DNA from 2 places in the Micromonospora sp. DT43 genome. Region 2 is predicted to be linked to the other one. Evidence: riboswitches for the same ligand, from Rfam matches in the RefSeq annotation. Region 2 holds a riboswitch; the other holds the start of a gene.
What was found. A riboswitch is a leader RNA that binds a small molecule or an ion and turns the genes downstream of it on or off. The one in region 2 is predicted to bind thiamine pyrophosphate.
Positions count from the first base shown of each region.

Region 1 (3,203 bases), 660 kb from region 2:
TCGAGCCGGATGCCGATGAGGCCGTCCTCGTTGCCGGTGAAGACGTCCAGGTCGACGGCGGTGACGGTGCTGCCGGTGTCCGGCTTGATGATCTGCACCCGGCCGTCGCGCTCGATGTAGAAGACCCGGCCGTCGGGCGCGATGTCCAGCTCCATCGGATTACTGGTGTTGCTGTCCAGGGTGATCTTCTCGAAGCTGGAGGTCTTCGAGGCGCCGCAGTCGGCGTCGACCACGCCGGCCGCCGTCTGGATGCCGCCGAGCAGGTGCTTGAGGAACTCGGGCTCGGCGTACGACTCCCGGGTGTGCCCGCCGCCCGTGTACCAGGAGCGGCCACCGTCGAAGTCCTGGCACCACGCGGTCGGGTGGTCGGCGCCCATCGCGCCGGCGCCCGGGGTGTAGCTCTTCTCGTCCAGGCTGGCCAGCACGTGCACGTCCGGCCGGGGGTTGGTCTGGAAGTTGTACCACTCGTCGAACCGGGACCAGCGGTCCGGAAGTCCGGCGGTGGACGGGTGCGCGGGGTCCTCCACCTTGACGGTGGCCTGCTGGTTCTGCGGGTGGTTGGCGAAGTACGCGCCGACCAGGTCGCCGTACCAGGCCCAGCTGTACTCGGTGTCCGAGGCGGCGTGGACGCCTGCGTAACCGCCGCCGGCCTTCACGTACCGCTCGAAGGCCGCCTGCTGGTCGGCGTCGAGGACGTCACCGGTGGTGGAGAGCCAGATCACGGCCTTGTACTTGGCGAGGTTGGCGTCGTTGAACGCGGCGCCGTCCTCGGTGGTGTCCACGGTGAACCCGTTGGCCGCGCCGAGTTGCTGGATGGCGGCGATGCCGGTGGGGATGGCGTCGTGCCGGAAGCCTGCGGTCTTCGAGAAGACCAGGACGGAGTAGGGGTCGGCCGCTGCGGCCTTCGGTGCCTTCGGCACCACCTGGGTGACCGGAGCCGCGGCCTGCGCGTCTCGCGGGGGGACCTGCGCTGCGGCCGGAGCCGCCTGCGCCGGCGACCCGAGCAGGGTCGTCGAGGCGAGCGCTAGGGAGAGCAGGGTAGCGGTGAGGGGTAAACGGGCACGACGAGAACGGGACACGCCGCCTCCAATGTCGCGGTGGACAGGAATCGCGGGGGCCGGCTCGCCGAAGACCGTCCCGGATGGAGCCGGTCGGGACACCGTGCCAGGGCGTCCACGCCGGCATTTTGTCGAATCGCTGAACAAATTAATTCTGGTGTATTGATGTCGGGCAAGATGCCGGCGGGTAACGGTTCTGCAACGGCGGGAGACATTCCGAACAGGACCGGAGAAAGTGCCCAACTGTTTCCGCCGCGTCCCCTTCCCTTGGCAGGCCGGCGGATCTGTCGTACGGTGACACGCAAGTAACCCACGGGAGCCCGGTGTACCGGGCTGAGAGGGGGGCTGACAGCCCCCGACCGTCGAACCTGATCCGGGTAATGCCGGCGCAGGGAGGAGCGTTGCCGTGCCGTCCCTTGGACGACTGCATCTGATCACCGACACCCGACCCGGGCGCGATCCACTCACAGTGGTCCGGGCCGCCCTCACGGCGGCCCGCGCTGACCTCGTCGTGCAGGTCCGGGTGGAGGACTCCGCTACCGACCGCGAGGCGTACGACCTGGCCGGCCGGGTGCTGGCGCTCTGCACCCCGTACGGAGCGACCTGCCTGGTCAACGACCGGCTGCACGTGGCGCTCGCGGTGGGCGCCGCCGGCGGGCACGTCGGGGCCGACGACCTGCCGGTCGCCGCCGCCCGGCACGTGCTCGGCCCGACCGGTGTGCTCGGCGCCACCGCACGCGCACCCCAGACGGCTGTCGCGGCGGTCACCGCAGGGGCCAGCTACCTGGGCGTCGGCCCGTGCCACGCCACCGACACCAAGGACGGCCTGCCGGATCCCATCGGGCCCGCGGGCGTACGCGCCGTCGCCGACGCCGTCGACGTGCCGGTCATCGCGATCGGCGGGGTGACCGCCGACCGGGTGCCGGCGCTGCGGGCCGCCGGGGCGTACGGGGTGGCGGTGGTCGCTGCGCTCTCCGCCGCCGCCGACCCGGCCGGTGCCACCGCCGAGCTGCTCCGGGCCCTGGCGTGACGGGATCGGCCACCCCCGCCGTGGACGTGGCGGTGGTGGGCGGCGGGCCGATCGGGCTCGCGATCGCCTGGCGCTGCGCCACGCGCGGACTACGGGTGGCGGTGCACGACCCGGCCCCCGGGTCGGGGGCGTCGGCAGTCGCCGCCGGAATGCTCTCCCCTGTCGCCGAGGCGTACTTCGGTGAGCGGCGACTGACCGAGCTGCTGGTCGCGTCCGCCGCTCGCTGGCCCGGGTTCGCCGCCGAGCTGACCGAGGCGAGCGGCGCCGAGATCGGCTACCGCACCGAGGGCACCCTGATGGTCGGGCTGACAGGCGACGACCTGGCCGAGGCGCGCCGGCTGTGGGCGTACCAACAGGGGTTGGGTCTGCCCGTGACGCCGCTGCGCCCCAGCGAGCTGCGCGACCGCGAGCCGGCGCTCGCCCCTCGGGTGCGCGGCGGCGCGCTCGCGCCCACCGACCACCAGGTCGACCCCCGGCTGCTGGTGCCGGCGCTGCGCACGGCCGCGCAGCGGGCCGGCGCGGCGTTCGTGCCACGGCCGGTCCGTCGACTGTCGGACGTGGACGCCCGGGTCACCGTTGTCGCCGCTGGCTGCGGGGCTGCCGCCCTCACCGGCCTGCCCGTGCGGCCGGTGAAGGGCCAGATCCTGCGGCTGCGCGCGCCCGGCGGCGTCGCGCCGGGCTTCCGGCACGTGATCCGGGGGTACGTCGACGGCGAGCACGTCTACCTGGTGCCCCGCGCCGACGGCGAGGTGGTCCTCGGCGCGACTGTCGAGGAGCGCTCCGACACCACCGTCACCGCCGGGGCCGTGCAGCGGCTGCTGCGCGCCGGCGTCGACCTGCTGCCCGAGCTGACCGAGTACGACCTGGTCGAGGCGGTCGCCGGTCTGCGGCCCGGCACCCCGGACAACGCGCCGATCCTCGGGCCGCTGCCCGGCCGGCCGGACGTCCTGGCCGCCACCGGGCACCACCGGCACGGCATCGTGCTCACCCCGATCACCGCCGAGACGATCGCCGACCTGGTGACCACAGGCGTGCCCGACCCGCTGCTCGCACCCTTCGGCGCGGACCGGTTCCCCGACGCGCCACCGGCCCGCCCCGGTGACGTGGCGATGCCC
Region 1 is NZ_JBNCKR010000001.1:761,136-764,338, forward strand. Features, by position in the region: gene ACLQ26_RS03560 (ThuA domain-containing protein) at 1-1,079, opposite strand, end outside; TPP riboswitch at 1,361-1,470, shown strand; gene thiE (thiamine phosphate synthase) at 1,465-2,088, shown strand; gene thiO (glycine oxidase ThiO) at 2,085-3,203, shown strand, end outside.
Region 1: it holds a riboswitch for thiamine pyrophosphate, as region 2 does, so the genes downstream of both, thiE (thiamine phosphate synthase) here and ACLQ26_RS00475 (ECF transporter S component) in region 2, are expected to answer to the same signal.

Region 2 (3,203 bases):
CGCCAGGTCGGTGGGGCCCAGCCGGGGCGGCAGGCCGAGCCGCTCGGCGGTGAGCAACACGTCGCCGGGGGCGGCGGTGGCCGTGCGGGGCGCGATGGGGTGACCGGGCACCCAGACGCCCTCGGCGGCGAGGGTGTCGCCGTGCGCGGCGAAGACCGCGTCGGGCGTTCCGTCCGCGCGGACGCCGCCGCCGGGCTCCAGGACGATCACCCGGTCGACAAGCGGGAGCGCCTCGGCGACCCGGTGTTCGACGAGGATCAGTGTGGTGTCGGCGTCCACCGCGCTCGCCACCGTGCGTCGGACCAGGGCGGCCCCGTCCGGGTCGAGGTTGGCGGTCGGCTCGTCGAGCAGCAGGAGGCCGGGCCGCAGGGCCAGCGCGCCGGCCAGGGCGAGGCGTTGCTGCTCGCCGCCGGAGAGCGCGGCCGTCGGCCGGTCCCGGGGGTACGGGAAACCGACCCGCCGCAGCGCCTCGTCGACCCGGGGCCAGATGTCGTCTGTCGGCACGCCCCGGTTCTCCAGCCCGAACGCGACGTCGTCGCCGCTGCGCGCCATCACCAGTTGGCTCTGCGGGTCCTGGAAGACGATGCCTACCCGTTCCCGCGCCTTGCGGGGGTCGAGCCCGTCGATCTCGACGGTGCCCTCCTGCTCGCCGGAATCCTCGGGCAGCAGTCCGGCCAGCGCGCTGAGCAGGGTGCTCTTGCCGGCTCCCGATGGCCCGAGCAGCAGAATCCGCTCCCCGGCCTCCACCCGCAGATCCACCCCGCGCAGAGCCCAGGCCCGCCGCCCGGCATGCCGCCACCCGAACCCCCGCAACAGAACCCCGCCCCCCACACCCACCCCCTCCCGGCCCTACCGCCGCGTGATCAAGAGGTTTGCGTCAGAATTCCGCCCTCCGATGACGCAAACCTCTTGATCACCGGGGTGGGTGTGGGGGTAGGCAGTGGGGGTTAGATCAGGGCTCGGTTTTGGCCTGCGGGGAAGCGGTCCAGGGCGCCGGTGTTGGCCAGGGCGCGGGTCAGCAGCCAACCGCCCGCGCCGGCGATCACGGTGGCGCTGACGATGGTGAGCAGGGCGTACGGGATGCGGTAGTCGCCCAACGCGTAGTCGACGTTCCAGACGAAGAAGTCGAAGAGCGCCGCGCTGAGACCCGTCAGCGCACCGGCGAGCACGGCGGTCGGCAGCCGGTACGACCGGTACCGGAAGGCGGCGAAGGCCAGCTCGGCCCCGATGCCCTGCACGATGCCCTGGGGGATCACCGTGCCGGCCCACTGGCTGCCGAGCAGCGCGGAGACGACCGCGGCCACCGTCTCGCAGTAGAGCGCGGCGCCGGGCTTGCGGATGACCAGGCCGCCGACGACGGCCGGCAGCAGCCAGACGCCGTAGATCAGCGTCTGCGCCGGCGGGAAGAAGGCGAAAGCCCCCTCGGTGGCGCTCCAGACCAGGCCCCAGGCCCAGAAGATGACGCCGAAGGCGACCGCGATCACCGAGGCGACCACGATGTCGATGGTGCGCCAACGGCTTGTGGTGTTGTCCATGCTGTGCTCCCAGTTCAGTGGAACGAACCAGGAGAAGACGCACGCCGCGCGTCCGGTGGCACCGGACTCACGGCGCGGCTGGAGGTCGACCGAACTCCCTGCGCTGGCATTACCCAGATCAGGTTCGAGGGTCTGCGGGCGTGCCCGCACTCTCAGCGCTGTGCGCTCCCCTGTCGGATGTGAAGTTGTCTCGCTGACGCTAGCACCGACCAGGGGTAACGGCCCAGCAGGGCAGCCCGTCACCTGCGCGTCCGGACCGGCGCGGCGGCGGCTGGGTAGGCTGACGATCATGCAGGTCGACGCGCGAGGTCTCACGTTCGAGGTACGCACCGGCGGCCCGTCCGACGGCGTTCCCGTCCTGCTGCTGCACGGCTTCCCGCAGCACAGCGGCGAGTGGGACGAGGTCGTGCCGGCACTGCACGCGGCCGGGCTGCGCACGTACGCGCTGGACCAGCGGGGCTACTCGCCGAACGCCCGGCCGGAGGCGGTGGCCGCGTACCGGATTCCCGAACTGGTCGCCGACGCGGTGGCCGTGCTCGACGCGCTCGGTGTGCACGCCGTCCACCTCGTCGGCCACGACTGGGGCGCGATAGTGGCCTGGGCGGTGGCCGCCGCGCACCCGGATCGGGTCCGTACCTTGACGGCGGTGTCCGTGCCACACCCGGCGGCCATGGCGCACGCCCTCGGCACCGACACCGAGCAGAAGGCCCGCTCGTCGTACATCGCGCTGTTCCGCAAGCCGGGCAAGGCCGAGAAGGTGCTGCTGGCGTGGCACGCGACGGCGCTGCGCAGGATGCTCGGCGGGGTGGGCGACGCCTCCCGGGTGAACCGTTACGCCGATCCGATGCGGGAGCCGGGCGCGCTCACCGCAGCCCTGAACTGGTACCGGGCCATGTCCCGCACCGACCTGGCAAGCGTCGGTCCGGTCGCCGTGCCCACCACCTACGTCTGGAGCGACAGGGACATCGCCATCGGGCGTACCGCCGCCGAGGCGTGCGCCGCCAATGTCACAGGTGACTACCGCTTCGTACCGCTGCCCGGGGTGACCCACTGGATCCCGGACGCCGCGCCCGCCGCGCTGGCCGAGGCGGTCCTGGCCCGGGTCGCGGGGACGGCCTGAGCCGTGCCGGGCCGACGAGCGCCGGGGGGAGGCGCGCCGTGACGACCCCCGCCGACGGGCTGGGCACCCGTCGCTCGCTCGCCGCGCAGTTGCGCCTACTGGGTGTACGCCCCGGCTCGACGGTGCTGGTGCACGCCGGGATGCGCCCGCTGGGCTTCGTCTGCGGTGGGCCGCAGGCGCTGGTGCTCGCCCTGCGCGACGCGCTGGGCCCGGACGGCACGATCGTGGTGCCCACCCACACCCCCGACAACAGCGACCCGGCGCAGTGGCGTAATCCGCCGGTGCCTGTGGACTGGTGGCCGCTGATCCGCGCCGAGATGCCGGGCTTCGACCCGGCTGTCACGCCGAGCCGGCACATGGGCGTGTTCGCCGAGACGGTCCGGTGCTGGCCCACCGCGCTGCGCAGCGCGCATCCCCACGTGTCGTTCGCCGCGCTCGGGCCGATGGCCGAGGAGGTGGTCACCGGGCACGGCCTGACCGACATGCTCGGTGCGGGCTCGCCGCTGGCCCGGCTCTACGACCTGGACGCCGACGTGCTGCTGCTCGGG
Region 2 is NZ_JBNCKR010000001.1:98,775-101,977, forward strand. Features, by position in the region: gene ACLQ26_RS00470 (ABC transporter ATP-binding protein) at 1-831, opposite strand, end outside; gene ACLQ26_RS00475 (ECF transporter S component) at 948-1,535, opposite strand; TPP riboswitch at 1,613-1,717, opposite strand; gene ACLQ26_RS00480 (alpha/beta fold hydrolase) at 1,825-2,655, shown strand; gene ACLQ26_RS00485 (aminoglycoside N(3)-acetyltransferase) at 2,694-3,203, shown strand, end outside.